3 regions of the Variovorax sp. RTB1 genome follow, and region 1 is predicted to be linked to each of the others. Evidence: predicted binding sites of a transcription regulator. Region 1 holds the regulator's gene; each other region holds the start of a gene.
What was found. Region 1 encodes FNR, which switches genes on or off when oxygen is low (the NO sensors DNR and NnrR bind a similar motif). Its sites were predicted from a motif close to TTGATNNNNATCAA; they were not measured.
Positions count from the first base shown of each region.

Region 2: QN397_RS17465 (DUF2892 domain-containing protein) is a predicted target of FNR. The motif match lies at 5,872-5,885, and genes of this name have one in related genera.
Region 3: hemN (oxygen-independent coproporphyrinogen III oxidase) is a predicted target of FNR. The motif match lies at 3,014-3,027, and genes of this name have one in related genera.

Region 1 is NZ_JASJXG010000027.1:51,956-64,509, reverse strand. It holds partial or broken gene ccoO (cytochrome-c oxidase, cbb3-type subunit II) at 1-193, shown strand, start outside; gene QN397_RS16875 (cbb3-type cytochrome oxidase subunit 3) at 205-342, shown strand; gene ccoP (cytochrome-c oxidase, cbb3-type subunit III) at 353-1,279, shown strand; gene ccoG (cytochrome c oxidase accessory protein CcoG) at 1,276-2,706, shown strand; gene QN397_RS16860 (FixH family protein) at 2,725-3,027, shown strand; gene fnr (fumarate/nitrate reduction transcriptional regulator Fnr) at 3,032-3,745, opposite strand; gene QN397_RS16850 (sulfite exporter TauE/SafE family protein) at 3,976-4,686, shown strand; gene QN397_RS16845 (universal stress protein) at 4,732-5,559, shown strand; gene QN397_RS16840 (sensor histidine kinase) at 5,746-6,459, shown strand; gene QN397_RS16835 (Acg family FMN-binding oxidoreductase) at 6,456-7,565, shown strand; gene QN397_RS16830 (DASS family sodium-coupled anion symporter) at 7,562-9,112, shown strand; gene QN397_RS16825 (cation-translocating P-type ATPase) at 9,109-11,991, shown strand; gene QN397_RS16820 (universal stress protein) at 12,001-12,426, shown strand; gene adhP (alcohol dehydrogenase AdhP) at 12,485-12,554, opposite strand, start outside.
Region 2 is NZ_JASJXG010000029.1:46,245-58,798, forward strand. It holds gene QN397_RS17430 (hypothetical protein) at 1-29, opposite strand, end outside; gene QN397_RS17435 (hypothetical protein) at 923-1,165, opposite strand; gene QN397_RS17440 (hypothetical protein) at 1,480-2,148, shown strand; partial or broken gene QN397_RS17445 (IS3 family transposase) at 2,222-2,506, shown strand; gene QN397_RS17450 (hypothetical protein) at 3,005-3,565, opposite strand; gene QN397_RS17455 (IS110 family transposase) at 4,200-5,237, opposite strand; partial or broken gene QN397_RS17460 (IS5/IS1182 family transposase) at 5,475-5,639, opposite strand; gene QN397_RS17465 (DUF2892 domain-containing protein) at 5,944-6,144, shown strand; gene QN397_RS17470 (hypothetical protein) at 6,200-6,478, shown strand; gene QN397_RS17475 (general stress protein) at 6,637-7,194, shown strand; gene QN397_RS17480 (hypothetical protein) at 7,350-7,502, shown strand; gene QN397_RS17485 (ABC transporter ATP-binding protein) at 7,883-8,566, opposite strand; gene QN397_RS17490 (FtsX-like permease family protein) at 8,559-8,933, opposite strand; gene katG (catalase/peroxidase HPI) at 9,425-11,701, shown strand; partial or broken gene QN397_RS17500 (transposase) at 12,181-12,402, shown strand; partial or broken gene QN397_RS17505 (IS6 family transposase) at 12,524-12,554, opposite strand, start outside.
Region 3 is NZ_JASJXG010000091.1:716-7,563, forward strand. It holds partial or broken gene QN397_RS26110 (GNAT family N-acetyltransferase) at 1-109, opposite strand, end outside; gene QN397_RS26115 (nitronate monooxygenase family protein) at 180-1,373, opposite strand; gene hemN (oxygen-independent coproporphyrinogen III oxidase) at 1,482-2,900, opposite strand; gene QN397_RS26125 (heavy metal translocating P-type ATPase) at 3,062-5,416, shown strand; gene ccoS (cbb3-type cytochrome oxidase assembly protein CcoS) at 5,416-5,553, shown strand; gene ccoN (cytochrome-c oxidase, cbb3-type subunit I) at 5,621-6,848, shown strand, end outside.

The DNA.
Region 1 (12,554 bases):
GCCGGCCTATTCGTGGCTCGCAACCAACCAGGTCGATGCGGAGGCGATGCCTGCTCACATGCGCGCCTTGCGCCGTGTCGGCGTGCCCTACACCGACGCGGAAATCGCATCGGCCACCGCAGACACCCAGGGCAAGACGGAGCTCGAGGCAACCATCGCCTACCTCCAGTCACTGGGCCTCGCGCTCAAGTAAAGGAGCACACCATGGACATCACCACCCTGCGCGTTTTTGCGACCGTCGCCTGCTTCGTGCTCTTCATCGGCATCGTCGTGTGGACCTATTCGAGCCGCAACAAACGCCGCTTCGAAGAGGCCGCACAGCTGCCTTTCGAGCAGGACTGAAAGACACGCCATGAACGATTTCATCAGTAGCTTCTGGGCCAACTATGTCGCCGTCTCGGCCGTCGTCAGCATCGTGGCTTGCGGTCTGCTGCTGTGGGTCACGGCACGCGGGCGCATCGCGCCGACCGACGACAACACCACCGGCCACGTCTGGGACGAAGACCTGCGCGAGGCCAACAATCCGTTGCCGATGTGGTGGGTCGGGCTGTTCGTCATCACGATCATCTTTGCCTTCGTCTATCTGGCCTTTTTTCCGGGGCTGGGCAGCTTCAACGGCAAGCTCGGATGGAGTGCCGTTGGCCAGTACGAGGCCGAGGTTGCCCAGGCCGACAAGGATCTCGTTCCCGTTTATGCGGCATTCCAGACGATGCCGGTCGAGCGGATAGCCGGCGACCCCAAGGCGATGGCCATCGGCGAGCGGCTCTTCATGAACAACTGCTCGCAGTGCCACGGGTCCGATGCACGCGGCAGCAAGGGCTTCCCGAATCTGACGGACGTCGACTGGCTGCATGGCGGCACGCCGGACAAGATCATCGAAACCGTCACCAAAGGCCGCATCGGCGAGATGCCGCCCATGGCGGCCGCGGTCGGCACGCCGGACGACGTCAAGAACGTCGCGCAGTACGTGCTCAGCCTGTCGGGCCGCTCGACCGACTCGGTGCGCGCCGGGCTGGGCAAGTCGAAGTTCACCGCCTGTGCGGCCTGTCACGGCATCGGTGGCGTCGGCAACCAGGGCATCGGAGCACCGCGCCTGAACGACGAGATATGGCTGCACGGCTTCGGCGAGAACGCCATCGTCGCGATGATCAACGGCGGCAAACACAACGTCATGCCCGGCCAGGAAGGTCGCCTGACCGAAGCGCAGATCAAGGTGGTGGCCTCGTACGTGTGGGGGCTGTCGAACAAGGCCGTTGCATTGCCTGTCGTACTGCCATGACCGTACCTGCCCCAGCCCGCAAGATCATTCCGATCGTGCCCGTGGCGGAGGAGGCCGGCGGGCTCTATGAAGCGACCAAGAAGATCTATCCGCGCAGCGTGCGCGGCAAGTTCGCGCGCTGGCGCTGGGCGATGGTGTTCGTCACCCAGCTGTTTTTCTACGCCACGCCCTGGTTGCAGTGGGGCGACCGCCAGACCCTGCTGTTCGATCTGGTCGCGCGGCGCTTCTACGTCTTCGGGCTAGTGTTGTATCCGCAAGACCTGATCTACCTGTCGGGGCTGCTGGTGCTGTCGGCGCTGTCGTTGTTTTTGTTCACCGCGGTGGCCGGGCGGCTCTGGTGCGGGTACGCGTGCCCGCAGACGGTCTACACCGAGATGTTCATGTGGATCGAGCAACGGATCGAGGGCAGCCGCATCGCCCGCATGCGGCTCGACGGCGAATCGTTCTCGGCCGAGAAGCTGGTCAAGAAGTGGTTCAAGCATTTCATCTGGCTCGGCATCGCGATGTGGACGGGCTTTACCTTCGTCGGCTACTTCACGCCCATCCGCGAGCTGGGCATGGAGTTCCTGCAGACGCGCATGGGTTCGTGGGAAGTCTTCTGGGTCTTCTTCTACGGTCTGGCCACCTACGGTAACGCCGGCTTCATGCGCGAGCAGGTCTGCAAGTACATGTGCCCGTATGCACGCTTTCAGAGCGCGATGTTCGACAAGGACACGCTGATCGTCAGCTACGACTTGCCGCGTGGTGAACCGCGTGGCGTGCACGCCAGGGCACAGGACGCACGCACCCAGGGCCTGGGCGACTGCATCGATTGCGGCCTGTGCGTGCAGGTGTGCCCGACCGGTATCGACATCCGCGAGGGTCTGCAGTACGAGTGCATAGGCTGCGGCCTGTGCGTCGACGCCTGCAACACGGTGATGGACCGTATGGCGCAGCCGCACGGGTTGATCCGCTACGCCACGCAAAACGGGCTGGCCGGTGGCTGGAGCGCGGTGCAGGTGCTGCGGCGTGTTTTTCGCCCGCGCGTGCTGATCTATGGCGCCGTGCTGTTGGCCTTGGGCGTTGGCTTGCTCGCGAGCCTGGTGGTGCGCGTGCCGCTCAAGGTCGACGTGGTGCGCGACCGTACCTCGCTTGCACGTATCGCCGATGGCGGCAGGCTCGAGAACGTCTATCGGCTGCAGATCATGAACGCGACCGAGCGCTCTCAGCGTTACCGCATCGATGCCAGCGGACTGAAGGGTCTTGCCGTGGCGACGCCCAGCCAGGCGGTCGATGTCGGGCCGGCCGAGTCGCGCTGGGTGGCGGTGCGGCTGCAAGTGCCTGCAGAAGATGCACCACCCGGATCGCACACCGTTTTCTTCAACGTGCGGTCCGCCGACGGTGCGTCGCAGGTCTCTGAAAAGGCCGTGTTCCTCATTCCCCGATAACCGACTGGAGACTTGAAAATGAGCGCGCTTCCCCCTGCTTCCAAAGGTTCCGGACCGTGGTGGAAATTCCCGCTGGTCTGGCTCGTGCTGGGCCTGCCCGCCGTGGTGGTGGTCGGCAGCCTGACGTCGGCCTGGATCGCGATCAGCACGGCAGACCCGGTGGTCGAAGAAAACTACTACCAGAAGGGCCTGGAGATCAATCGGACGCTGGCGGGCAAGTCGGCTGGGCCGGTGGCCGACAAGGCGCTGGTGCCGGCCGAAAAGGGCCGCAACCACACCACGACGCCGGTGCAGGACATGCCGTCGCCGCCGCCGCGCTAGCGCCTCACACCGTCGGGTTGATCATCCTGCGCAAAGCATCGGCGTCGAGGATCCGAACATGCCGCATGTCGACTTCGACGATGCGGTCGTCCACGAACTTGGACAAGGTGCGGCTGACTGTCTCCAGCTTGAGCCCGAGGTAACTGCCGATTTCTTCGCGCGTCATGCGCAGCATCAGCTCGGACTTCGAGAAGCCGCGCGCATGCAGGCGTTCCACGAGGTTGAGCAGAAAGGCGGCCAACCGCTCGTCGGCACGCATGCTGCCCAGCAGCAGCATCACGCCGTGCTCGCGCACGATCTCGCGGCTCATGATCTGGTGCACATGGCGCTGCAGTGAAGTGACCTCGCGCGACAGCTCCTCGATGCGGTCGAACGGCATCACGCAGACCTCGGCGTCTTCGAGTGCCACCGCGTCGCAGGTGTGATGGTCGTTCACGATGCCATCGAGTCCGATGATCTCGCCGGCCATCTGGAAGCCCGTGACCTGATCGCGACCGTCTTCCGATGCCACCCGTGTCTTGAACACGCCAGTCCGAATCGCATAGAGCGAGGTGAACCGCTCGCCATTGCGAAAGAGGGTTTCGCGGCGCTTCACCTTGCGACGCGTCGCCACCAGGTCGTCGATGCGCGCAAGCTCTTCCGGGTTGAGGCCGACCGGCATGCACAGTTCGCGCAGGTTGCAGTTGGAGCATGCGACTTTGATGGTTTGAGGTGTCATGGCGGCTGTCTCTTTGCGACTGTCTCTTTGCGGCAGGTGGTGCGGTGAAATTTGCAGCGTGACAAAGCAAGCGAAAGCGCCGCGCTGCTCCGCTCGATTCTCCGTTCGGCTTTTGTGTCCGCGTTGATGCAGATCAAGTGGCGTTCGAATGATCGAACGCAAAGTCGCAGCACCATGAACCGCTGTCGCCGACCATCGCTGCTCACGCTCTTTCGGCGGCGCTATTGATCATGCAAACCGCACTGGCCGCATCCGCGCTGTTGATGGGACTGGCGGGTGGTCCGCATTGCGTGGCCATGTGCGGTGCGGCGTGCGCGGGTGTCGTGCGTGGGGTGGGAGTTCGACCCGGCCATGGCGTCATCGCGATCACGCCCGCTGCTTTGCCGATGGCGCCGTTGCTGCTCCAAGCTGGCCGGATGGCGGGCTATGCGGCAGCAGGCGCACTGGCCGCTGCCACCGTGCAAAGCCTGACATGGGCCAGCGTGAATGTCTCCGCGCTTCGCGGCCTTTGGATGCTGTTCCACGTGGTCGTGATGGCCTGGGGCGCGGTGCTGGCCGTGACCGGGCGTCAGCCGCTGTGGTCGCAACGGGTCGGCCGTCTCCTCGCAGAGCGATTGCGCGCCTTGACGGGCTCTGCCGCCAGCGTGTTCGCGACCGGTCTTGCATGGGTCGCCATGCCGTGCGGCCTGCTGTATTCCGCGCTCATGCTGGCGAGCCTGGCCAACGGTCCGCTGCAGGGCGCTTTCATCATGGTGCTGTTCGCGGCCGGCAGCGGTGCGTCGTTGCTCGTCGCGCCCTGGCTGTGGCACCGCTTTGCCATCGGCTTGGGCGCATGGCGCCAGCAATGGGGAACCCGGCTCGCCGGCGTCGCCTTGCTGGTCATCTCCGTGCAGGCGGTCTGGATCGATCTTGCCCACCAGATCGATGTGTGGTGCCGCTGAAATACGTGGTGTCTCTTTCGTACCTCGACAACTCAGGAATTTGCAATGACAACCCCTAAATCGATTCTGGTTCACCTCGACAGTTCAGCCCGCACCGCCACGCGCGTCGAGCTTGCACGCAAGCTGGCAGAGACCTTTGGCGCCCAGGTGACCGGCATGCCGTGCACGCTCTCTGCGCTGGTGCGCTACCCCTCCGCCCTCGAAGGTGCGGCCGAAGCCATGGCAATCATGCTGGCGCTCGACAAGCAGTCGCGCGACAAGGCGTACGCCACCTTCATGGCTGCCGGTGGCGACTCGCCGCATATGCATTGGGCCGAGCCGATGAGCGATGCGCCCTGGGGCTTCGGCCGCCGCGCGCTCTATGCCGACCTTTTGATACTCGGTCAGCGCGATGGTGACAACGCTTACGACGGCGAGCTGCCTGCCGAGTTCGTGTCCACCGTGCTGGTCGAAAGCGGCCGGCCCGCGCTGGTGTTGCCTTACATCACGACAGGGCCGGTCGGCCCGGTCGGGCGCACGGTGCTGGTGGCATGGAAAGAGACTCGCGAAGCTGCCCGTGCGGTGTCCGCTGCGTTGCCCTGGCTGCGCGGCGCGGCGCGCGTGCACGCGGTCTGCTACGGCGACGAGGCAGAGTCGCAACTGCGCTCGCTGCAGGACTATCTGAATTCGCATGGCGTGACCGCGACGATGCAGGCCGGCGTGCAAGGTGAAGGCGACGCCGGTGCGCAGCTGCTGTCGCTGGCCGCGGATGTCGGTGCCGATCTGCTGGTGATGGGCTGCTACGGACACAGCCGCGCACGCGAGTGGGTGCTCGGTGGCGTCACGCGGACGATCCTGCAATCCATGACGTTGCCTGTGCTCATGTCGCATTGAGGGGTTGAGCCAGAGCAGCGTCAACGCACATGAGGCTTCTTGACATTTGCTCGGCCAAGGTCGCCGAGCCTTGATCTGCATCAAGCCCTGCAACGCGGCACGCAGCAGACTGCGATGAGCGCATGCCGGCAACCACGGTTCGCCGCGAGCATCCGCTTTTCAGCCATTGATCGAGGAACCCTCCGGATGACGCCCGAACGCAATTCGATCCAGACCCACGGAGAGTCCCGCGCCCGATACCTCGGCGACCTGGCGACTCACCTTCAGCGCATCCGCGAGCAGGAGCGCGCGCTGCTCGCCCGCGAACTGCACGACGAACTGGGTGCCATCCTGACAGCAGCCAAGCTCGACGTGGCTTGCCTTAAGTCGCGTCTCGACCATGCGTCGCCCGAGATCGATCGGCGCCTTCAGCATCTGGCTGAAATGCTCGGTCGCGGTATCGCATTGAAGAGCCGGGTGGTCGAGGGACTGTGTCCGTCGTCGCTGGCCAACCTGGGCCTGGCGTCGTCGTTGACCATCCTGTGTCGGGACTTCAGCCTGAGTTCGACGATTGCGGTGACGACTGCGATCGAAGAGGCCCGCGGCGACGATGCGAGTGAGCTGGCCATCTATCGTCTGGTGCAGGAGTGCCTGACCAACATCGGAAAGTACGCCTGCGCCAGTACGGTTTCGGTCACCCTGGTCGATGCGGGAAAGAACATCCTGGTCGAGGTGCTGGACAACGGCATCGGGTTCGACATCGAACAGGTGGCTTCGTCCCGCTTCGGCCTGGCCGGAATGCGCCACCGGGTTCAGGCCTGCGGCGGCCGCCTCACGGTCACGTCGGCTCAGGGGCAAGGTACGCACGTCATGGCGATGTTGCCGAAGGTGGTGGTCGAGAGCGCCAAAGTGATCGCATGACTCCGGCTCTGGCATCCCTTACGCGACGGCGCTTTGCGACCGTGGGCGCTGTGCTCCTGAACGCCTGCTCCTTCGACGGCCGTGAGGCGAGCTATGCCGATGCGGTGCGAAGCACATGGCACCGGGATACGACCGAGGCGACCAGTGGCCGGCCGCTCTTCGAAGAACTGGTCCGCTGTGCCACGTTGGCACCGTCGAGCCACAACTCGCAATGCTGGAAGTTCGCGATACAGCCGCAGTCCATCTCGATTCTTCCGGATCTCTCGCGCAGATGCCCGGCCGTCGATCCCGACGATCACCATCTGTTCGTCTCGCTCGGCTGTGCCGCGGAGAACCTGGTGCAGGCGGCGTCGGCGCATGGCCTGCAAGCCGATGTCGTCTTCGATGCAGGCATGGAGGGCGACGCGCTGCGCGTTCGGCTCGAGCCGACCCGGGCGATCCGGTCCGACCTCTATGCGGCGATCTTCGACAGGCAGTGCACGCGCGCCGACTACGACGGCCGGCCGCTGACGGTCGACGAACTTGGATTGCTGGAACGCGCGGGCACACGCAACGGCGTTCAGATGGTGATCCTCAGCGACAAAGCCGCGACAGAAAAAATGTTGGCGTACATCGTGGACGCCAACACGCGGCAGATCGACGACCCCGCTTTCGTCGCTGAACTCAAGCAATGGCTTCGCTTCGGCGACACGGAAGCCGTCCGGTCCGGCGACGGACTGTTCTCCGGTGCGTCCGGCAATCCGACGGTGCCGCGATGGCTCGGCGAAATGCTCTTTGCCCGCTTCTTCACGCCTGCGCGCGAGAACGACAAGTACGCGAGCCAGGTGCGCAGTTCCGCCGGCATCGCCGTCTTCGTCTCCGAGAAGAACGACAAGAGGCACTGGATCGAAGCAGGGCGCTGCTACGAGCGATTTGCGTTGCAGGCGACCGCCCTGGGGATTCGCAATGCGATGCTGAATCAGCCGGTCGAGGTCGCGAGCGTGCGGCCCGGGCTCGCGCGTGCCTTTGGATGGGGCGACCGGCGGCCCGACCTCGTCGTGCGCTTCGGTCGCGGACCCGCGATGCCTCGGTCCTTGCGGCGCCCGCTCGAAGCGGTGTTGGCATGACCACCGCAGTCGAGGCGCAAGCGATCGCGGCAGCGATTGCGCCCACCGTCGCGCCAGGCAGCGATGTCGTCAAGCGCGCCGGGCTGGTCGCCGCCTTCATCGCGCTCGTTGCGATCGTCTTGCTGCCAGCCGCGACGGGCCTCCCTGCCGCGGGGCAGATGATGCTGGGCATCCTCGCCTTCGCGGTGATCGTCTGGATGACCGAGGCGCTCGACTACGCGGTGAGCGCGGTCGTCATCGGCGCGCTGATGGTGTTCTTGCTGGCCTTCACGCCGGATGCGGCCAAGCCCGTGACGGCGGCCACGGCGGCAATGGGCACGGGCGCGGCACTCAATCTCGCTTTGTCCGGCTTCTCGAACAGCGCGGTGGCACTGGTCGCTGCAGCCTGCTTCATCGCCGCGGCCATGACGGCCACGGGGCTCGATCGGCGCATCGCGCTGGTGGTGTTGTCGCGGGTGGATGCACGCACCAATCACATCGTCATCGGCGCGATGGGTGTGGGCTTTTTACTGTCTTTCATCGTGCCCAGCACCACTGCACGCGTCGCATGTCTGGTGCCGATCATGATGGACTTCATCCTGGCCTTCAAGGTCGAGAAGCGAAGCCGCTTCGCCGGCCTGCTGGTCATTACCGCTGCGCAGACGGCGAGCATCTGGAACATCGGCATCAAGACGGCGGCCGCGCAGAACATGGTGGCCGCCGGCTTTATCCAGAAGCAGTTTCAGACCACCATCAGCTGGACCGAATGGTTCGTTGCCGGTGCACCGTTTTCGGCGCTGCTGACCATTGCGCTCTACTTCATCATGACGCGGATGATGCGGCCGGAGATGTCGGAGATCGCCGGCGGCAAGGAGACGATTCGCCGGCAGCTCGAAGCCATCGGCAAGATGACTGCGAACGAGTGGAAGCTGCTGGCCATCGTGCTGACGCTCCTCGGGTTCTGGGCGTCTGAAAAAGCGCTGCACGACTTCGATACCGCTTCCACCACCATCGCCGCCATCGCATTGATGCTGCTGCCGCGCGTGGGCGTGATGAACTGGAAGACCTCGCAGAAGGGCTTCCCGTGGGGCACCGTGGTGCTCTTCGCCATCGGCATCAGCGTGGGAACGGCACTGCTGCAAACGCGCGCCGCCGGCTGGCTCGCCAACCTGATCGTGCAGCACCTCGGCTTGCAGAGCGCCAGTGCCTTCGCCATCCTGATGCTGTTGTCGTTGTTCCTCATCGTCATCCATCTCGGCTTTGCGAGCGCCACGGCGCTGGCGTCCACCATGATCCCGATCGTGATCAGCGTGCTGGGCGCGGTGCAGACGCCAGGCATCAACGTCATCGGCATGACGATGCTGCTGCAGTTCGTCGTGAGCTTTGGCTTCATCCTGCCGGTGAACGCACCGCAGAACATGATCGCCTACGGCACGGATACCTTCGAGGCACGCGACTTCATTCGCACCGGGTTGATGGTCACTCTGGCTGCTGCGGTGCTGCTGGTGATTTTCTCGCTCACCTACTGGCCTTGGATGGGGTACATGACGCTGTCGAGCCCGCAATGAGTGCGCCAAAAGCCCTTGGTCTTGGCGATCCGTCGGTACTGGCAATCGGGCAAGTGCTGCAGGCGCTCGGCGCCGACGCGACGCACGGGCTGAGCTCGCAAGAGGCGGAACGGCGGCTCGCCGAGCACGGCCCGAATGAGCTGCGCGGCGTGCCGCCCGTGGCGACATGGCGTCGCATGCTGGCGCAGTTTCAAGACCCGCTGGTCTACCTGTTGCTCGCCGCCATCGCCATCGCTCTGGGCGCCTGGGCCATCGAAGGTTTCGAAGGCTGGCCGCTGGACGCGCTGGTGATAGCGGCGGTCGTGCTGGTCAACGGCTTGCTGGGCTATGCGCAGCAGGCCAGGGCGGCCGATGCGGTGGCGGCGCTGGCGCGGATGACCGCCGTGACATCGGCCGTCGTGCGTGACGGCCAGACCCTGCGCGTGCCCAGTGCCGAGCTGGTTCCCGGTGACCTGTTGGCGCTGGGTGAGGGCGATGCCGTGGGCGCGGACGCCCGTCTGTTGCAGGCGGCGTCGCTGCGGGTGCTGGAGGCGTCGCTGACCGGCGAGAGCGAAGCCGTGCTGAAAGGCGTGGCGCAGCTGGCTGGCACATCGGCGCTCGGCGATCGGCTCGACATGGTTTTCAAGGGCACGGCTGTCGCCCAGGGCACCGGCCATGCAATCGTCACCGCCACCGGCATGCAGACCGAGATGGGCGCCATCGCCGAGATGCTCGAAGCGACCGTCGAGGCCCCGACGCCGTTGAGCGTCGAGGTGGCGCGCATCGGACGCATGCTGGGCATCGCGGTTGTGCTCATCGCCGCGGTCGTGGTGACGACGATCTTGTCGATCTCCGAGATCCGCAGCGCCGCCGATGTCATCGCCGTGCTGCTGCTCGGCGTATCGCTCGCGGTAGCGGCGGTGCCTGAAGGTTTGCCTGCGATTTTGTCGGTGGTGCTGGCGATGGGCGTGCAGCGCATGGCCCGGCAAAACGCCATCGTCAAGAACTTGTCGTCGGTCGAAACGCTGGGCGCCGCATCGGTCATCTGCACCGACAAGACCGGCACGCTCACCCGGGCGGAAATGACGATCGAGCGCGTGATGACCGCGTCCGGCAGCGCCCGCATCACCGGCGAGGGCTATGCGCCGCTGGGTCGCGTCGAGCACGAGGGCGCTGCGGTAACGGCCGGCCCGTTGCGTGACGAGCTCACCGTGGTGCTTTCTGGCGGCAGTCTTGCCGGCGACGCACGGCTGCATCAGGATGCCGGCGGCACCTGGTCGATTCATGGCGACCCCACCGAAGCGGCGTTCCTGGTGGCCGAACGCAAGATGGGGCTGACGGAGCTGCGGCGACAGCGCTTTGCGCGCATCGGCGAAATTCCGTTCACTTCCGAGCGCAAGATGATGTCGACCATCGAGCGCGACCACGCGCACGATGACCAGATCGTGGTGATCACCAAGGGCGCACCGGACGTGTTGCTCGGCCATTGCAGCCGGGCGCGAGTGGGCATGGAAGTGGTCGCGCTCGACGAGGCACTTCGCGCCGGCATCCTGGCCGACGTCGAATCGCTTTCCGACGCCGCCTTGCGCACGCTGGCGGTGGCTTACCGTCCGCTGACCGCGCAGGAAGATCCTTCGGCAACGCAGTCGCATGAACGGCTGGAGCGCGACCTCATCTACGTCGGCACGGTGGGCATCATCGATCCACCGCGCGCCGGGGCGGCAGAGGCGATCGGGCAGGCACTGCGCGCGGGCATCCGCGTGATCATGATCACCGGCGACCATCCGCGCACTGCCAGCCGGATCGCGGCGGACCTCGGCATCGTTGGGCCTGGTGCGACCGCACTCACCGGTCTCGAATTGGACGCGCTGGACGATGCCGCCTTCGCTGCAGCGTTGCGCCGCACATCGGTCTTCGCACGCGTGGCGCCGGCCCACAAACTGCGCATCGTCGCCGCGCTGCAAGCCGATGGCAGCGTCGTCGCCATGACCGGAGACGGCGTCAACGACGCGCCCGCACTGAAGGCGGCGGATATCGGCATCGCCATGGGCGTGACCGGCACCGAGGTCACCAAAGAGGCCGCGCGGATGATCCTGGTCGACGACAACTTCGCGACCATCGTCGCGGCGGTGCGCGAAGGGCGCGGCATCTTCGACAGCATCCGCAAGGCATTGCGCTACCTGCTCTCGTCCAACATGGGCGAGGTGCTCACCGTGTTTCTGGGCGTGGTCGGTGCCGGCATGCTGGGGTTGGTTGGAAGTGGCGGCGGTGGTGCTGGTGACGGCGGCACGGTCGTGTTGCCGTTGCTGGCCACGCAGATTCTCTGGATCAACCTCATCACCGACTCGGGTCCCGCGCTGGCGATGGGCGTCGACCCGCCGACCGACGACGTCATGGCTCGCAAGCCGCGTGGCCGCGCGGAGCGCGTGATCGATGCGCGGATGTGGTCGGGCGTGGTCCAGATCGGCCTGGTGATGGCGCTGACCACCCTGCTGACCATCGACCTTTTCCTGCCCGGTGGCATGGTCGAAGGAAGCGATGACCTCGCGACCACCCGCACCGCCGGCTTCACCGTGCTCGTGCTGGCGCAGCTCTTCAACTGCTTCAACGCACGCTCCGACAGCAAGAGCGCCTTCTCGCATCTCTTCGTGAATCGCTGGCTGTGGGGCGCAGTCGCGCTGTCTGCCTTGTTGCAGGTGGCGGTGGTCCACCTCGGCTTTCTCAACCTGGCCTTCGGCACCGCGCCGCTCTCCTTCGACGAGTGGCTCGTGTGCATCGCGATGGCGAGCGCAGTGCTCTGGTACAGCGAGCTTCGCAAGCTGGTGGTTCGTTTCTTGGGGCGCTTCGTGCGCCGTCCGCTGCGTGCATCGATCGACGCCTCTCAACCTGTTCAACGCTGAAAGAAGACAATGAAAATTCTCGTCGCCATCGATGGCTCCAAGCACGCGCTGCGTGCAGTGAAGTACGCCGCCAAACTGGTGGGCCTCCTGAAGGCCCACAGCGTCGTGACGCTGGTCAGCGTGCATGACGACACCGGGCTGCGCCATGCCAAAGCACTGGTCGGCAGCGAGCAGGTTGCCGACTACCTGCGTGAACTGAGTGATACCGAGTTGAAGCCCGCGAGAAGTTTGCTCGACAAGGCCGGCATCAGGCACGACGCGGTGATTCGCACGGGCTCGGTGGCGCAGGAGATCGTCGATTGCGCGAACTCCGGCAAGTTCGATCTGCTCGTGCTGGGCGCCAAGGGGCGAGGCGCCTTCGTCGACCTGCTGGTCGGCTCGGTGGCGCAGCGTGTGATGTCGCTGGCAAAGCAGCCAGTCGTCCTCGTGAAGTAGCAGCGTTGCGCGCCCCGCGCGTGACGCGCAACCGCTGGCAACGGCTGCTGGCATCGGCTCATGCCACGTCTGAAATTCGCATCACGACGCGGCCCTGGATTTCACCTGCACGCATCCGGTCCATCACC
Region 2 (12,554 bases), on a different contig from region 1:
AGGTGAGTTTTGAAATCTTCGCGGGTCATGAGGAGTCTCGTTCAAGCGCACACGGCGCCCAACTCCTCGCGCGGTCAAGCGTTGAGGAAATCCTTGAGCGACGCCGGGTACAGGGGCATCGGGTCGAATGATGTGGTCGCGCCAAAGCGCGGACTGGGGGCGGGGTCCATGGCGATCTTCGGGCTGTCGAAAGTTGAAAGTCCAGCTCAGCGCCGCTGGGGGACACCAGTGTTTTGGACCGACTTCGCCGCGCGCACCCGCCGGCTGGACCACAGACTCGCGTAGACGTTTGTCTCGGGTACGGCGAGCCGGTTGTCGCTACTCAGCGCCGCGCCTGCAGTGTGGGTCGGCCTTGCGGTCGAGGCGTTGGGAATCTTCGAGAAGCACACGGGAACTCCTTTGCTTTGAAGGAGCCGTTTGCCTGAAATAGAGCTTAAGCCGCGTCTGCGATGTCAGGCTTGGACTGACGATCGGAAGAGACCGTGTTTTGGGTTCAGAACGCACGCCAATCGGCGTGATTCACTGCTGCGGCGCGGAGCCCCACAGCGCAAAGCATTTGCGTTAGCGAGCCTGGCGCGCCGCACCCGCAAGGGCACGTTTTCTATCGCTGCGACTTAAGGCACTGTCCACGCAAAGGGCTCCGAAAATTGGGATAGCGCATTGTTGCAGCGCAGCAGCACCGACGTCAACCGAAAAACCAAAAAGCTTGCGCACTCGCTCAGCTGTGCCGACACCCCTTCGCTGCGTTAGCCTGAGTCAGCCAATGCGCTCGCGGGTTCTTGCTCTGTACTGCACGTGACCAATACCAGTATGGCGGGCAACTCACCACTGGCGGCGGCCCACTGCCTGACCACGATGATCTGCTGGTGACTGTTGAAGGTCGTCTGGGCGTTGAAGCATTTCTCGAAGCCCGCGCTGATTATCATGATCGGGAGTCGGGATCGGCGAAGTTGTCCTTCGCCCTGGGCGCCAGGTTGTCGAAGGTACGCATGAATGTCGAGTTTGACTTGACCGCTTGGACCGGTGCCGGAGGCACTTCGTCATCGTGCTTTTGCTGGCGCGTTTGCAAACGGTGCTTGGCTGCTTGGATGGCCTTCATCCGCTCGTAGCGCGTCGCCTCGTGCTTGCTGGCATTGTTGCGCAACTCGTTACCGTCCCCAGCCATAGGGACCAGTTTGACCCGCCCGAATTCCCCTGCGAGCCTGACGACCGGCACTAACAATGGCAACAGTTCCTCCAGATGCAGGGCGCGAAAGTCGCATGGCGTGCGATGCGTTTAGGAGTTGCTGGCTGCGCTCACCCGAAACGTCACGTCTTCATGCAGCTTGTGGGCGGTCTTGCGCGAGTAGGACACTACCGTGGCATAACCGTAGACATGTACCTTGACCTTCATGGCCAGATGAAACGGCTGAATGCGCGAGCGCCCGCCCTCGTACCGGCGCCACGCTTGGCGCTTACGGGGGCGGCGACACGATCACGGTGGGCGCAGGTGATGCCGATGTCGTAGGCAATACTAACGGCAACGATCCGGGCACCGGCATTTATCCGACCACCAACAGCCATGCCAACGTCAGCGGCTCTGGCAATGGCGTAGATGAAAACGCCATCGACAGCATGGGCATTTATGGCGGGGGCAACAACAGCAACACCGTGGCCGGTGCGCTGCCCATGCTGGGCAATACCGGGGGCAACCTGGACCAGGTTAATGCAACCGGTGATCAGTGGGAAGGCACCACCGCCAAAGGTCAGGGCACCGGCATCTACATCAACAATGGCGCCCAAGCGAATGTTGCGGGCGGCAATGATGGCATCAGCCTGACGGGTACAGGCGACTACTTCGGTCTGCTGGGCGGCGCAGGCTACTCCGTGAGCGACTCAGGCAACAGCATGGACACCTGGGGTTACACAGGCCTTGCCCTGACCGGCGACAGCAACAACCTGGGACTCGGTGGCGTTGGCGACTACCTCGGCGTGGCAGGCAACGGAAACAACGTGTCCATCAACAGTGGCACGGTGAATCTACTGCGCAACGGCTGCGGCCGCCTTCTCGCTCGTTGTTCCGGTGGCAATCTGCTTCCAGAACTGCCGCTCCACCTCACGCCGAAGCGAAGGAGCGCCGGGCGAGCGCATCGTCACGCGTACTGTTAACTTCTGCATCCACACCGCAGGTCTTCCCACAACAGCTCCATGATTGATGGTGTTACGACGACCGATTGATTCCGCCCACTACCGCTGGCCTGAATGGCGGTCGCGCATCGCTGATGCGAAGCTGATTCATTCGATGTCGCGCAAAGGATGCTCACTCGACAACGCGGCTTGTGAAGGCTTCTTCGGCCGACTGAAAACGGAACTGTTCTATCTGCGCAACTGGTAGTCAATGAGCATTGGGAAATTCACACAAACACTGGACTCATACATCCGTTGGTCCAACGAAAAAAGGATCGAGATATCCCTCGCCTCTCTCAGTCCTGTTGAATATCGCAAGAGCATGGGTCCCACGGCATAACCAGTCTAGGAATTCCGCCGCACCCCCAACAGGCAAATTTTCCGCCAACGCCAACACTCCGTCACGGGCTCAACTGCGAACCTGCCGCCTGTTGCCACATCAGCGGTCGCATCTTTAGCGGTTCACGCCATACAAGGAAGCTCGAACAGGGTGGCCAGGTCGCCCCGGGTTCGGCACGCTCGCATCACGCTGCGACGCTGTCAACGCGCACCCTTGTGGTCTTTCTGGCCGGAGTTCTTGTGCCGCCCTTCGGCTTCGGTGGATTCGGCTTTCTCCCGTTGTCGACTGGCATCCACCTGCGGAGAGGGGCGGCGTTGTCCTGGTTTAGGTGGAGGGCCCTTTGCGCGCTGCGAGTTCATGGCGTTCCTTCCGGATGTCGGGGATGCGCCGGACCATTCCGGCACGCCCGGCGTGGAATTTATGCAGTCAGCGTCTTCCGGACTGTGCGCTGGCCCACACTGCAAGGCCAAGCCATGCAACCGCTCGGGCGCTGCCTCCTCACCCATCCACATAGGTGGGCAAGCTCAATGCCAGCGAAGTGCCTCCCCACTGTCCCTTTGCCAGCTGTGCAAAGCCCCCCGAGCTTTCGGCGAAATCGACCACTGCCGTCAGTTCGGGGTTTGTCAACACACAAGTTCCGGCGCCGGGGAAAAAGGGAGAGGTCACTACCGGGCCATAGGCGCTGTTCGTGATCTTTGCAGTCCCGAACACCTCGAGAAGGGTGCCACCGGCCGGCCCAACCGTGGCCTTCAAGACCAGCCGCCCGCCGTGGATGGCAGCCCAGTGCGACGTCTGCGTCAGGCGCTCGAGCACACTTTCGAACCTGCGCCGGTCTACCACCCACGCAAGGCATTTCCGATCCACGAAAACGTCAATGAAGATGCGCGAGTCCATCGAGTGGCGCAGGATGTCGGCCAGTGAACAAATAAAAGGTAGGACTTCCAGGCGGGTGGGTACCAGATGACGCCGTGCGACAGCCTCAGGGTGGCGTGCGACGGGTGCGTTGGCCGGGCTTGGCCGGACCTGACCGAGGTCAGGAAAACCATCTTCACACTCCATTGGGGCTCCTTGGCTGTACGGGAAAGACGTCGATGGCTCCGAGCTCAGTGCGCCGCCTGGTACCCCGCGCACGGCGCTGACTACAGAGCCGATGTGGCATCGCGTGCCAGGAGCTTGCTGGGCCCAAAAAACGCTTCTATGTCGAACCGACTCCTGGGTCTGTGCGCTGCCGCACTAGTGCGAGCGGTATCGACTAAAACAGTCCGGAGCCAAGGCGATCTCTTGTCCGCTTTGAATGGGAAGACGCGATTGACCGTCCAAACGTCATCAAAAGCTAAAGCCTCGGTGAGCTAAGGCGAGGGCGAAGCTTTGCGTTTCTTGCGAATTGTCAAAGCAATCGCCTCACGTTCGTAGCTGGGCCGTCCAAAGTTAAGGCAACGCTTATATGGGCGCCTCCCGGATTGCAAGAACTCGTATGTGTGAAGATTCAGGAGGCAGGGCTGCAGTCTTATTTCCGGCCTGTTGTGCAAGCCGACATGCCTGCTGGCCCTGATGGTTTTCGCTGACGGGGTTCCCATCTGAACATCGAGCTTGGTGCTCTTGTTCCCTATCGGAGTGTCCCCGTCCCGGTCCGACCTGTCTGTCCCATCACACGCGTGGTCGCTTGCTCTCCTTCAAACTGGTTGGTTGGTTGTCAGTGCGCGCCTTGCCACGCCTCGGGGCGCCAGGCCTGGCCGCGTGCCAGCACCGCCCAGATCGTTCGCGCCAGCTTGTTCGCCACCGCAGCGACAGCCACGCTGTACGGCCGGCGCTGCAACAGCGCGGTCAGCCATGGCCATGTCGGGCCAACCTTGAATCGGATCACCACGGCTCGAGCACCGTGCATCAGCAACGTTCTGAGGTAAGCATCGCCGCGCTTGCTGATGCCCAGCTGCCGGACCCGTCCACCGGTGCCGGTCTGGCGAGGGACCAGTCCGATCCATGCAGCAAACTCCCGAGCGTCTTTGAACGATGTCGGCGTGCCCATGCTGGCGACGACCGCCGTCGCCGTAAGAAGGCCAACACCGGGGATTTCGGCGACAGCTTTGCAGGCCGGTATCTCCCGCATCGGCTGCGAGAGCCGGCGCTCGACGAGGCCGATGTCGGCCTGCAGTTGCTGGACTCGCCTGAGTTGCTCGTCCAGGCTGTCCATGAGCATCGCTGGCAGCCGGGCCTTCGCGTCGCACATGGCGTCGCACATGGCGTCGGGCAACGCCCTGAGCAACGCAGCATGACCTTCCGGCAGCACGATGCCGAATTCGTAGAGCAGCCCTCGGAGTTCGTTGGTTTGCATGATGCGGGTCTTCATGAGCTGCGCGCGCAAGCGGTGCAGCGACAGCACGATCTGCTGGGCCTCGGTCTTGACGGGAACGAAGCGCATGCCGGGCTGCTGGCACGCCGTCCAGATCGCTTGCGCGTCGGCAGCATCGGTCTTGTTGCGCTGCACGAACGGCCGCACCTTCCTGGGTGAGATGAGTCGCACCTCGTGGCCCAATCCAATCAGAGCCCGGCCCCAGTCGTGAGCACCGCCACAGGCTTCCATGACAACCAGAGCCGCAGTGCGGTTGGCAAACCACTCCAGCATCCTGGCGCGCTTCAACTGCAATCGCTCGATGCAGCCGGTGTCCAGCTCGACCCAGTGCAGCTGAAACACCTTCTTGGCAATGTCGACGGCAATGACGGTACGTTCCATGATGGTCTCCATTTGGATGTTGACGGTGGGATCGTCAATCTGGCACTTCCCGCGGCGCAGTGCAAGCAGTGCGGTAGGAGGGAGGCGCCCATACCATCTGAACAAGCCAGCGATTTCGACGGCACTCTCCACATTGGCGCTTTATTCGACTGCCCGGCACATCGGATCGCACTCATCTGAAGCGAATCGCCGCTTGTGGCACCACAGCAGCGCCTGCTGTGCTCCCCGCAGGCGCACTCATCCCATGAGATGCCTGCGTGCCAGATAGATGTTCGCCAACCCTTTGACCAAGAACGCGCGCGTTGCATTCTTGGTCAAGCCCCGGTAGCGCACTTTGCTGAATTTCCAAAGCCGCTTCACAACCGCGGACACATGCTCCACGCGTGAGCACACCTTGGACTTCAACGGGCGCAACGTCCGGCTGGTAGGTCAACGCCCGAAAGGCACAACTTGCAAGAAACCTAAAAAGCCATCGCTTGAGTTGATAAGTTGGTCCGCATCCTCCGACGCTTCAACGCAAACCGACTACACCATTTTCAATGGAAGGCGCATAACGGTCTGGTTGTTGTTTTCTCATATTAATGTCGCCCGCAAAGCTACAACGTGTGCCGGACTTCTGGCGCTCGTCCACAACTTGATTTCGATCAAAGTTTGTCAACACTGTTCGAGCAAACTCCCTTTAATCGTCATTCTGCAAAGCCAATCAATGAATTTCAACAGATACAACATCAACGCTTTGGATCGAACACTACGCATCGGCACTGGCTTGCTGTTGATTGCACTTGCCTCAACCGATATCATTGGTGCATGGGGATATATTGGACTTCTGCCTCTCCTGACGGGAGTGGTTGGTGTGTGTCCAGGCTACGGCGTTTTCGGCTTCAGCACTTGCTCTCGCAAGCGCTAGTCCACTGAATCCTTGGAATCGGCTGTGCATGCTCTATTTGTAGCGCATGCACCGAGTGGAGCTGACCAAGCAAGAGCGCGAAGAACTTGAGGCTGTTGTCCGCAAGCGGCACGGGAGTGCAGCACTTGCGCGCAGTGCGCGTTGCGTGCTGCTGCGGATCGACGGAGAACGACGCGTGGACATCCCATCAGGCTGGCCTGCAACGATGCTGCGCTTACCGGCTGTGGCACGCTTGGCCGTCTGGTGTGTGTCGCGTGTCTTCCAGATCGTCGTCGAAGTCACCGGAATTCGAATGCAAATTCTCCAACATATGCGGGACTCGGCGCTTGCCTGATAGCAGCGCGTTCACCGCGAGTTGCAGTTCATCACTGGCAGAGCAAATTGCGTTTGATCTGCGTCAAGCGTTGCCTTGATGCGGATCAAGCTGGCTGGGCCATAAGGTTCTTAGCGTCGCCCTTGCTCTTCACCATTCAACCCTTCAAGGACACGACCATGAGCCACTCCGCAACCTCCACGACATCCGCCGCAACCGATCCGCTGATCACCGTCTATGAGCAGCACAGCGCTGCAGAGTCGGCGATCAAGGCACTGAGCAAAGCCGGTTTCGATATAAAAAAGCTTTCTATCGTCGGCAAGGGGTATCACACCGAAGAACACGCCGTGGGTTTCTACACCACAGGCGACCGCATCAAGACGTGGGGCGGAATCGGCAGCTTTTGGGGTGCGATATGGGGAACGCTCTCGGCGCCGGCGGTTTTTATGCTGCCGCCACTCGGTCTAGTCGCCGTTGCCGGGCCCTTCGTGGTCACGCTGCTCGCTGCACTCGAAGGTGCAGTGCTCGGTGGCGGATTTTCAGCGCTCGGCGCAGCGTTGTACGGAATGGGAACGTCGAAAGACCGGGCGATCAAGTACGAAGCCGACGTCAAGGCGGATCGCTTTCTCGTCATGGTGCACGGCACCGAGCCCGACATCGCCAGGGCGAAATCTGTGCTGACGACACTGGCGGAATCCATGCCAAAAGCCGGCGCACTGGCCCCCGCGCTCGCGTGAAGCACGCCCGCCGCATCCTCAAGGTCGAAAACAAGGACACACCCAGGAAACCGACTCTAGGACTTCCGAGACTCATCGCCATTGCTGCCGCCGCAGCCATCGTCATGTTGTTCAGCGCGCCCGCGATCGCCGCAGAGACAGAAGCACCGGGCTAAATGAGCGTGCCACCCGGCGTGGCAGCCAACGCCAAAGACGCGGCGTTCAAGGCGGCGCACCAAGTGAAGAGCGCCGCACCAGAGGCATCCGAAGCGGCGCGACTTGCCGCAAAACAGGCCCAGGCAACCGCAGGCAAGGCGTCGAATTCATAGCTGTTGGCATCCGCCGCGCGGCGCAAAAGGCAGCCGAGGCTGCTAATCGCCTTGACACCAAAGCATCGGCCGCTTCAGGTAAATCGCTGGACGATACACGGGATGCCGCGCGCGCCACGGAGGCGGAAAGCAAAAAGGCCGCGGCCGCGACCAAGGAAGCGCTTGCCAGAACCGAAGAATCGCTGCAGCGCGCTACGCAGGACAGCAAGGAAGAAGCATGGGAGGCCGCGCGAGCCACGCGTCATGCGCTAGTGACGGCCGCCTCGGCAACGCGCGCCGCTGCACGCTCGGCCAAGGAAGCCGTCGAACGGACAGTTGCCGCGGCGCGCCGCAAGACCTAAGCAAACTCTGCGGGGCCGAATGAAACTTCGCGGATCGGCTCAAACCTCAAGCCGGCCATCCACCACCTGGATAGTCCGGTCGCATCGCTCGGCCAACCCGGGGTTGTGCGTCACGAAGAGAATTGCCATTCTGTGCTCTTGGTTGGCCTTGCGCAGCAGGTCGAACACGACGTCGGCCGACTTGGTGTCGAGGTTGCCGGTCGGCTCGTCGGCGAGCAGCAACGCCGTGTCCATCGTAAGGGAGCGTGCCAGCGCCACGCGCTGCTGCTGACCGCCACTCAGTTGCGTGACCATGCTGTCGCGCCACTTAGTCAGATCGACGCTCTCCAACAAGGCCGCCGCGCGCTGCGCCATGCCCTCATTGAAAAAGCCCGCGGCGCCGAGCATCGGCATCATCACGTTCTCCATTGCAGTTAAACCGCTCAAAAGGTTGTGATTCTGAAAGACGAAACCGATGTTGTGTCCGCGCAGCTGCGTCAACGCATGCTCGTCGAGCGTGCTGGTTTCGGCGCCGCTGATGGACAGTGAGCCGCTCGTCGGCCGGTCGAGCAGCCCGACGATATTCAGCAGCGTGCTCTTGCCTGAGCCCGATGGTCCGACCACTGCGCAGAACTCGCCCTTCGATACCGTGAGGTCGATGCCGTGCAGCACCTCGCATTCGTTGGGCAGGCCAGCATTGAAGACCTTGTGCACGTCGTGCAGCCTGACCACTGGCTCAGCCACGGATCGCCACCACGGGGTCGAGTCGTGCCGCGCGCAGCGCGGGCGCGAATGCCGCCAACAACCCCGTTATCGTGGCCAGCAACAGCGAGGTCAAGAACAGCTTCGGCTCGATCGGCAGCGGAAAGAGCGGCGTGCCAGCCGGGTTGAGCGCGTAGCGTTGCCATAGTAGAAGCGCGCCGAGGCCGATGCCTGAACCGAAGGCAGATCCGAGCAGTCCCAGCAACCCACCCTGTAACAGGAAAATCCACAGGACCTGTCCGCGAGAGATGCCCATGGCGCGGAGGATGCCGATCTCACGCGACTTCTGAACCACCGATGTTGCTGCCGGTCGAGGATTGACCCGAGTGCCGGAATTTCGTTGATCCATGGGCCGGCATGGGAAATCATTGCCAGCATTGAGTTCCGGAGGTGACTGTATGGGTCAGCCTAATCTCGGCATCTGGGTCAGATATGACCTGGCGCCAACAATCATGGCTTCAGATCATGCAAAGAGTGGGCCTGTTTTGCGGACCTTCGCTAGTAATAAGCAAAGTTCCCGAGCAAAATGGTTAACGCAATCGGCTCGACCGATGCGAGGGCGGCTATACCCGCTCGTGCCGTCGTGGCAACGGTTTGCACAAGACCGAGAGTCGCTACGCGCCTAGACGTGCCGGTCGGGTCGATGGCTATCCCGAGCCAAAGCTGTTTGCGTCCCGCATTGGCTGCGCACTCACGCCTACACGGCGCAGGCCCGGCGAGTTCACGATCCAATTCCACCATCAGGCGCCAGCAATGGACCCCGCTTGGATTCCAACTGCTTCACAAGGACCATGGATGAACACGACCACCCCAGACAAGACAAACACGGCTACGCATCAAATGGAGGGTAAATGCCCGTTCGGCGGAGACCGCATGGGCGGCGCGTTCGGCACGCCTCCGACCCTCGAGGACTGGTATCCGGACCGTCTGCGGGTTGAACTCCTGCATCAAAACGGTCTTGCGGCGGATCCGCTCGGCCCGGATTTCGACTACGCCGCCGAATTCGCGAAGCTCGACTTTGAGGCGGTGAAGAAAGACATCAAGCAGTTCCTGATCACCTCGGTTGACTGGTGGCCGTCCGACTATCACAACTACGGTCCGCAGATGGTTCGCATGGCTTGGCACGCGTCCGGCACCTACCGGATTGCCGACGGCCGAGGCGGCGCCGGTACGGCCATGCAGCGCTTTGCCCCCATCAGCAGCTGGTGGGACAACGGAAACACCGACAAGTCCCGGCGCCTCCTCCAGCCAATCAAGCACAAGTACGGCAACGGATTGTCTTGGGGCGACCTCATGATCCTGACCGGCAATTGCGCACTGGAGATCATGGGGTTCCCGACCTACGGTTTCGGTGGCGGGCGACTCGACGCCTGGGAGGCCGACAACGCAACGTATTGGGGCCCTGAAATCTGGGACCCGAAGAACGTCAATGGCTTCGACAGCATGGTCACGCGAGACAAGCGCTGGCGAGGCAAGAACGGCGATCCCGACTACGACCTAGAGAATCCGCTGGCCGCAACGCACCAGGCGCTGATCTATGTGAATCCGGAAGGGCCATACGCCAATGGCGATCCCATGGGGTCGGCTCGCGACATCCGCATCTCGTTCACCCGAATGGCAATGAACGACGAGGAGACCGTGGCGCTGATCGCGGGCGGCCACGCCTTCGGTAAGAGCCACGGCATGGTGTCGCCGAAAGACGTAGGCCCGCCTCCCGAAATCGCGCCCATGGAGGCCATGGGTCTGGGATGGGCCAATCCGAAAGGCCCGGGCTTTGCGCAATACACGATGACGAACGGGATCGAAGGCAGCTGGACGCCCAACCCCACGCAGTGGGACAACAGCTACCTCGAGAACCTGTTCAAGTTTGAATGGAAGCAGGTCAAGAGTCCCGCCGGTGCGCTGCAGTGGACGCCGACGGACCCGAACGCGCCCAAGACACCCGATGCGCACGTCGACGGTCAGATGAACGATCTGATGATGATGACCAGCGACATCGCGCTCAAGGTTGATCCGGAGTTCCGCAAGGTCTGCGAGAAGTTCCTAGCGGACTTCGACGCCTTCACCCAGGCGTTCTCGAAGGCTTGGTACAAACTGACCCACCGCGACATGGGGCCTCGGCATCGCTACCTCGGCCCGGAGGTGAGGATCGAGGACGGTCTGCTGTGGCAAGACCCCCTGCCTGAGCGCGACCACGAGCTGGTCGGCGAGACGGACATCGTTGGATTGAAGCAGGCCATTCTCGCCACGGGTCTGTCGGTGTCCGATCTCGTGTTCACCGCTTTCTCTGCGGCCGCGACGTATCGCGACAGTGACAAGCGTGGCGGTGCAAACGGCGGACGACTAGCGCTGGCGCCTCAGAAGGACTGGGTGGTCAACAGCCGCGCCGCTCCGGTCGTCGAGAAGCTGCGCGTCACCATGGCGGACTTCAACGGCAAGAAGGGCACTGGCAAGAAGATTTCACTGGCAGACATGATCGTTCTGGGAGGCTGCGCGGCTGTCGAACGTGCGGCTCATGAGTCGGGCATCGACGCCACGGTTCCGTTCACGCCGGGCCGGGTCGACACCACCCAACAGCTCACCGATGTGGAGATGTTCGAATGGTTAAAGCCGGTCGTGGATGGCTTTCGCAACTACACCGACGAGCGCTTCGGGCAGATCTCGCAAGGTGTGGCGCCGGAAGAGTTATTTCTCGACAAGGCCAATCTGATGAAGCTGTCCGCTCCGGAATGGACAGTGCTCACGGGAGGATTGCGGGTGCTCAATGCGAACCACGATGGATCGGACGTTGGCATCTTTACGACCAAGGTCGGCGTGCTGACGAACGACTTCTTTGTCCACCTCACCGACACCGATCTGGTCTGGGATAAGGCCCATGCGGACGGCTTGAGCTTCGTGCTCAAGGATCGCGCATCGGGCGCCCCGAGGTTCAGGGCCTCACGCAACGACCTGGTCTTCGGTTCCAACGCGCAGTTGCGTGCGATCTGCGATGTCTATGCCGGCAGCGATGGGCACCCACGTTTCGTGAAAGACTTCATCAAGGTGTGGGACAAGGTGATGATGCTGGACCGCTACGACGTCAAGGGACACCGGCGCACGGCGTCGATGGCTTCCTGACAGCCGTCGGCCGCGGTTTTTCACGTTACATGCCGGTCTCGTGCTTCCCTCCTACGAAGGCGCTGAAGGTGGCAATCGCAACTTCTACCGCACCCATCCGGGTCAACGCTGCAGCCAAGGGGAAAATGGTGGGCCGACGCTAGAGTTTCCGGGAGCGCCGAGCGGTTCGCACTGAAGCGTATTTCCGGAGAGGGTGGAAAGCGAACTAAAGCGGCTTCGTTCTGGCATCAGATCGAATGGCTGGGCATAGCCGTTTACTGGGTGCGGGACTCACTGGCACCTCAACCTGAACTGGCGGTCACGCGCTGGCTTTCGCCTGTCGCACTGCCGATCTTGTCGCCACGCGGTGAGCGGTGGCGAAGCCTCCGTCTCGTAGGCCGCTCACGGCAGCGTCGAACTAACTGGCCGCATTCGGCGCTGGCCTTGTCCACTTTCTGCGCGACCGCACCTCGTGCGCCGTGAGCTGCGTGATGATCCCGTTGCCCGAGGGGCACTTGGCGCACTTCATCAATGAGGCTAGCGTCGGACTTGCGTATGGCGCGTTCCATGCGCGCTACGCTGAGGTCGACCCGCGCAATTAGCCATTACATCCGGCCTTGATGGTCAAGGTACCGGTGTGCGGCTATGTAACGGGCGTGCTCAGCTCGCGCAAGATCGCCCGCAAGCTGCACGAGGACGTGGCGTTCCGGGTACCGACCGCGCGCGCAAGAAGAAGTCGATCGTCTGGCAGGCCTTGTCGACCGCGCGCCTGCGCCAGCGAAGCATCAGCGACAGAACCGGCAAACCCGTCCGACAAGACACCGTCGTGCGGCCGAACACAACGCCACGCTCGGCCTTTATCTCTTCAAGGTTG
Region 3 (6,848 bases), on a different contig from region 1:
GACGCAGCATCCTGGCCTGCGGCGACTGACCTTCGGCAGCGTCGGTCCGGCCCGCGAAAACGACCACCGAGCCTGGCGTGAAGAGGGGTGCGAGGTAATGCTTGTCCATGCGATCAGTCTGCACCATCGGAGCCCCGATGTGGGTGCCACTGCACTTGGCACCGCTGCATCCTGGCCTGTCAGCGAACCGTCGGCACGGTCGGCCGGATGCCCCCCAACAGCCACCGCATGAGTTCCCCGACAGGCCGGATCTCGCCCCCGAACGGCAAGCGCCCCGCGCCTCTGAAGAACAAGCCTTGATCGGTATGCCCCTCCAACGCGTGGCCCAGCGTCTTGTCGATGCAGAACTGGCCCCATGTCGCGGTGCCGTCACGCAGGCCGCAATGCGCCAGGCAATCGAAGCGCATCGTGCAATGCTCTTTCTTGTGCGCCTTGTCTTTGAGCCGCGGCTCCAGCCGCAAATACTTCTCCAGCCATGGCGTGCGCACCGCGCGCGCAGGTAGTCCGGCTGTGCTGATGAACTCCACGATGTCTTCAGGCTTTGCATCGGCCAGCACGCGCTTGAATGCGATGTTAGCGTCGCACTCGGTGGTCACGGCAAAGGCGGTGCCCAGCTGCACGGCAGAAGCGCCCAGGCCCTGCAGGCGACGGATGTCTTCCAGGCTGCCGATGCCGCCCGCGACGATCAGCGGAATGCGGCCTTCGATGCCGGCGCTCTTGAAGAACGCCAGCACCTGCGGCAGCACCACGTCGAAGTCGAAGCGCGGATCGGTCAGGTCGGCGATCTTCGCGGCGCCGAGGTGGCCGCCCGCCAGACGCGGATGCTCGATCACGATGGCATCGGGCAAGCGGCCTTTCTTCTCCCACTTGCGCACCACGAGTTGAACGCCGCGCGCGTCGGAAAGAATCGGGATCAGCGCGACGTCGGGATGCTCGCGCGCGATCTCCGGCAGGTCGAGTGGCAGGCCGGCGCCCACCACGAGCGCATCGACGCCACAGGCCATCGCATGCCGAAGCAGGGCCTCGTAGGAGGTCAGCGCCTTCATCACGTTCACCGCGATGAGGCCGCGACCGCCGGAAATCGTGCGTGCCTTGGCGATCTCGCGGCCCAGCGCTTCCAGGTTGGCGGCGTCGATGCACGTGCCCGCATCGACCTCGGCTTCCCGGTCGACCGTGCGCGCCATCAGGTCGGGATGCAGGCGGCGCAGGTCGACGGACGAGATCGTGCCCATGCCGCCCAGCCCGGCCACGGTGCCTGCAAGGCCGCCAGCGGACACGCCGACACCCATGCCGCCCTGCACGACCGGGATGAGTTCGCGGCCCTTCAGGTGCCAATTGCGCAGGCCCGAGGCGGCGGCAAGGCTGACGAGCATGTCGGCGCTGCACGTCGCACCGGATTCTGAAGCGGGCACATCGAGCCGGAATACCGGCGTTGTTTCCAGAAATGGGGTCATCGTCTTTTCAAAGGTGCCCGGTCGTCGTCAGATGATCCGGGAGAACCGCGCGCGCTTGCGGTCGGTTTGCAGGTAGCGGTCGAACACCATTGCCACCGCGCGCACGAAGAACCAGCCCTTGTCGGTCACGGTCATATCGTGGTCGGTGACCTGCACCAGCCCGTCGGCCGCGAGCTGTCCGAGAGCGGCCAGCTCCGTGGCGAAGTGGTTCGGAAAATTGATGAGATGCGCAATGCCGATCGACTGAAAGTCGACATGACCCTGGCACATGATCGCCATGATCACCGCGCGCCGCAGCACGTCGTCGCGCGACAGTCCCAGGCCTCGCACGACTGGCAGACGGCCCTGGTCGAGGTGGTCGTAGTACTCCTCCAGCGTCTTCGCGTTCTGGCTGTAGGTGCCGCCCACATGTCCGATGGCGGAGACGCCCAGCGCGATGAGGTCGCAGTCGGGCTGCGTGCTGTAGCCCTGAAAGTTGCGGTGCAGCCGACCTTGGCGCTTGGCTACGGCCAGCGCATCGTCAGGGCGCGCGAAGTGGTCCATGCCGATGTAGACGTAGCCCGCTTCGGTGAGTGCGGCGATTGAGCGCGAGAGCATGTCGATCTTGACCGCGGCGTACGGCAGGTCGCTCGTCGCGATGCGGCGCTGTGGCTTGAATCGATCGGGCAGATGTGCGTAGGCATAGAGCGCGATGCGGTCGGGTTGCAACTCGCACACCTGCGCCAGCGTGCGGTCGAACGAGGCCACGCTCTGCCGCGGTAGCCCATAGATCAAGTCGACATTGATCGACTGGAACGAAAGCTGCCGTGCCGCTGCGACGAGGTCGAACACCTGTTTCGCGGGCTGAATCCGATGCACCGCCTGCTGCACGGCCGGATCGAAATCCTGCACGCCGAAGCTCAGCCGGTTGAAGCCCAGGCGCGCCAGGTGGGCAAGTCGGCCGGCGTCGACGGTGCGCGGGTCGATCTCGATCGCGTACTCGCCCGAAGGCGAAAAAGAGAACGCCTCGCGCAGCATCCGCATGAGATCGGCCAGGTCTTCGTCGCTCAGAAACGTCGGCGTGCCGCCGCCCAGATGCAGCTGGCTTACAGGCGTTCCGGGGCCGAGCCGCGCCACATGCAAATCGATTTCCTTGCTTAGGTAACGCAGGTATTCGCGACCGCGCGATGCGTGGCGCGTGACGATCTTGTTGCAGGCGCAGTAGTAGCAGAGCGATGCGCAAAAAGGAATGTGCACATAGAGCGAGATGGGACTGCGTGCGCTTGCTCCGAGGCGGCGCTGTCTTGCAGCCGCGCCGTAGTCATCGGCACCGAAAGCTTCGACGAAACGGTCGGCCGTCGGGTACGAGGTGTAGCGCGGGCCGGCAATGTCGAAGCGCGCCAGCATCTCGGCCGAGACGCTGTGCGCTGAAGTTCGAAGGTCCGGTGCCAGGGCGATGGAAGTCATTGCGGAAGGGCTTGAGGTTGCAAGGCGCGAAAGGAGGCGGGACTTTCAATGTGCCTCGGTCGCCTCGGGAAAATCTTGACCCTCGTCAAGCTTCGCCTCCGTGACGCCACGCCTTGATGCAGATCAACAGGTCGATCGGCACACGGCGCTAGCCTCGTCGCATGCAAGCTGTACTCCCTTCGGGCCCGATGGGCGCCGCTGTCGCCATGGCCCGAATGAACGCGGACGCAAGCGACTTGTCGGTGCTGGACGACCCGGCCGAATGGCCCGCGTTCGGCCAGTCGCTCGACGGCGCACTGTGGGAGTCGCGCGTGGTGGTGCAGGGCATGCACTGCGCAGCGTGTGCGTTCGCGGTCGAGTCGGCGTTGTCGCGCGTGAGCGGCGTGCACGAGGTGCAGGTCAACGCCGCGACCGGACGCGCGCGCATCGTCTGGTCGCCTGCGAGCGTGCTGCCATCGCACTGGTTCGAGGCCTCCGCAGCAGCCGGCTATCCGCTGGTGCCGGCCGGCGACATCGCTGCGCGTGGCGAGCGTGCACGCAGTGCCCGAAAAGCGCTCTGGCGCTGGCTGGTCGCGGGGTTTTGCATGATGCAAGTGATGATGTACGCCTACCCCGGCTACATCGCAAAAGCCGGCGACATCGCACCGGATTCGATGCAGCTTTTGCGCTGGGCCTCCTGGGTACTGTCGCTGCCCGTGCTGCTCTTTTCTTGCAGCCCGTTCTTCGCCAACGCATGGCAAGACCTGCGCTTGCGACGTGTCGGCATGGACCTGCCGGTGGCGCTCGGCATGCTGATCACCTTTGCGGTGAGCACGGCGGCCACCTTCGATGCCACCGGTCCGCTCGGGCACGAGGTCTACTTCGACTCGTTCACCATGTTCGTCTTCTTTCTGTTGACCGGCCGCTGGCTCGAGGCCCGGCTGCGCGACCGCACCGCGGGTGCGCTGGAGGCACTGATGAACCGGCTGCCGGACAGCATCGAGCGGCGCGATGCCCACGGCGACTTCGTGCGCATCGCGGTGCGCCGTCTGGCAGTCGGCGACGTCGTGCGGGTGCTGCCCGGCGAGGCGTTTCCCGGCGATGGCATGGTGCTGGCGGGCGACACATCGGTCGATGAGGCACTGCTGACCGGCGAGTCGCGACCGATGCCGCGCGCCAGCGGTGCGCAGGTTCTGGCGGGCAGCCACAACCTGGATGCGCCGGTGCAGGTGCGCATCGACGCGCTGGGGTCGAGCACGCGCTTTGCGCAGATCGTCGCCTTGATGGAAAGCGCTTCGGTGGACAAGCCGCGGCTGGCCCGGCTCGCCGACCGGATCGCCCGACCCTTTCTGCTGCTGGTGCTGGCGGCTGCCGCCGGTGCGCTGGTTTTTTGGTGGCCCGTCGACCATGGCAAGGCGCTGATGGCCGCGGTCGCGGTGCTCATCGTCACCTGCCCCTGCGCGCTGTCGCTGGCGACGCCGGCCGCGATGCTCGCGAGTGCCGGTTCACTTGCGCGCGGCGGCGTGCTGTCGAGCCGGCTGCAGGCGCTCGAAGCGCTCGCCACCGTCGACACGGTCGTCTTCGACAAGACCGGCACGCTGACCGACGACACGCCGCGGCTCGACCGCGTCTATTGCCGCCAAGGCCTGCAGCCGGGCGACGCGGTGGAGATCGCTGCTGCCCTCGGCATGCAGTCGCTGCACCCGGCTTCGCGCGCGCTGGTGGCGGCCTGGCAAGAGCGCTTTCGCATGGCGCCGGCTTGGGACATCGTGCAACTCCACGAGCACGGCGGGCAAGGGCTCGAAGCGCGCATGCGTCGCACCGACGGTCACGGTCAACCCACGCGCTCCGTGCGCTTCGGCTCGGCCGTTTTTTGCAACGTCGCTGCCTTGCATGTCGATAGCGCCCAGGTCCATCTGAGCGACGACGAAGGCTGGCTCGCCAGCTTCGTTCTGGCCGAAAACTTGCGAAGCGATGCGATCGGCGCCATCGCTGCGCTGGAGGCTCAGGGCATCGCGGTGCAGCTGCTCTCCGGCGACCGCGCCACCGCGGTTCGCAGCCTGGCGGAGCGTGCCGGCATCCAGACGGCGCAGGGCGACTGCCGGCCTGAAGACAAGCTCGACGTGCTGCGCATCTTGCAGGGCCGAGGTCACCGCGTGGCCATGGTGGGGGACGGCCTCAACGATGGTCCGGTGCTGGCCCGCGCCGATGCCTCCTTCGCCTTCGGCAGGGCGGTACCGCTCGCGCAGGCGCGGGCCGACTTCATCGTTATGGGCGGCGCCTTGCAGTCGATTCCCGATGCCATCGCCCAGGCGCGGCGCACGATGTGCGTGGTGCGGCAGAACCTGTGGTGGGCCGCTGGCTACAACGCGCTGTGCGTGCCGCTGGCGCTGGCCGGTTTCATGCCGGCCTGGCTGGCAGGCGTCGGCATGGCGGTCAGCTCGCTGGTGGTGGTCGGCAATGCTTCGCGCCTTGCCGCAAGGCCTGACGGACGTCTTGCCGCACGTCCTGCGACAGCACCTGGAGTCAGCCGCTAATGGACATCCTTTTCCTGCTCATCCCGTTTTCGGTGGTGCTCGCACTGGTCATCCTCTTCGGCCTTTGGTGGGCCGTCGACAGTGGTCAATTCGACGACGTGGAGCGCGAAGGGCAGCGGATTCTTCGCGACGATTGATCTGCATCAACGTGCTTGCGGCTGCACTTGGGAACACTCGGTCAGTCCAATGAATGAGGCAGTCCGAATGCAAGCAACCCACACCCCGGAGGTGACCTACTCCGATACGGTCATCCGCCAGTTCGCCTTGATGTCAGTGGTCTGGGGCGTGGTCGGCATGCTGGTCGGCGTGATCATCGCGTCGCAGCTCGCATGGCCCGAAATGAACCTCGGCGTGCCATGGCTCAGCTACGGCCGCCTGCGACCGCTGCACACCAACGCGGTGATCTTCGCCTTTGGCGGCTGCGCCTTGATGGCGACCAGCTTTCATGTGGTGCAGCGCACTTGTCAGGTTCGCCTCTTCGCACCGAAGCTCGCGTCGTTCGTCTTCTGGGGCTGGCAGGCGGTGATCGTCTCGGCCGCCATCAGCCTGCCGATGGGCTTCACGCGCGGCAAGGAATACGCGGAACTCGAATGGCCGATCACGATCGCCATCGCGGTCATCTGGGTCGCGTATGCCATCGTCTTCTTCGGCACCATCGGCCGCCGCAAGGTGCGCCACATCTACGTGGCCAACTGGTTCTACGGTGCCTTCATCATCGCGGTCGCGCTGCTGCACATCGTCAACGGCGCGTCGATGCCGGCGGGCTGGATGAAGAGCTATTCGGTCTACGCCGGCGTGCAGGATGCGATGGTGCAGTGGTGGTACGGCCACAACGCGGTCGGCTTCTTCCTGACCGCCGGATTCCTCGGGATGATGTATTACTACATCCCCAAGCAGGCCGAGCGCCCGGTGTACTCGTACCGCCTGTCGATCGTGCACTTCTGGGCGCTGATCTTCACCTACATGTGGGCCGGCCCGCACCACCTGCACTACACCGCCTTGCCCGACTGGACGCAGTCGCTCGGCATGGTCTTCTCGCTCATCCTGCTGGCGCCGAGCTGGGGCGGAATGATCAATGGCGTGATGACGCTGTCGGGTGCATGGCACAAGCTGCGCGACGACCCGATCCTGCGCTTCCTCATCGTGGCGCTGTCGTTCTACGGCATGGCGACTTTCGAAGGTCCGATGATGTCCATCAAGAGCGTCAACGCGCTCAGCCACTACACCGATTGGGGCATCGCCCACGTGCACTCGGGTGCGCTCGGCTGGGTCGGCTTCATCTCGATGGGCTCGCTCTACTACCTGATCCCCCGGATGTACGGCCGCACGACGATGTACAGCGTCAACGCCATCGAGGTGCACTTCTGGACCGCCACCATCGGCGTGGTGCTCTACATCGCCGCCATGTGGATCGCCGGCGTGATGCAGGGCC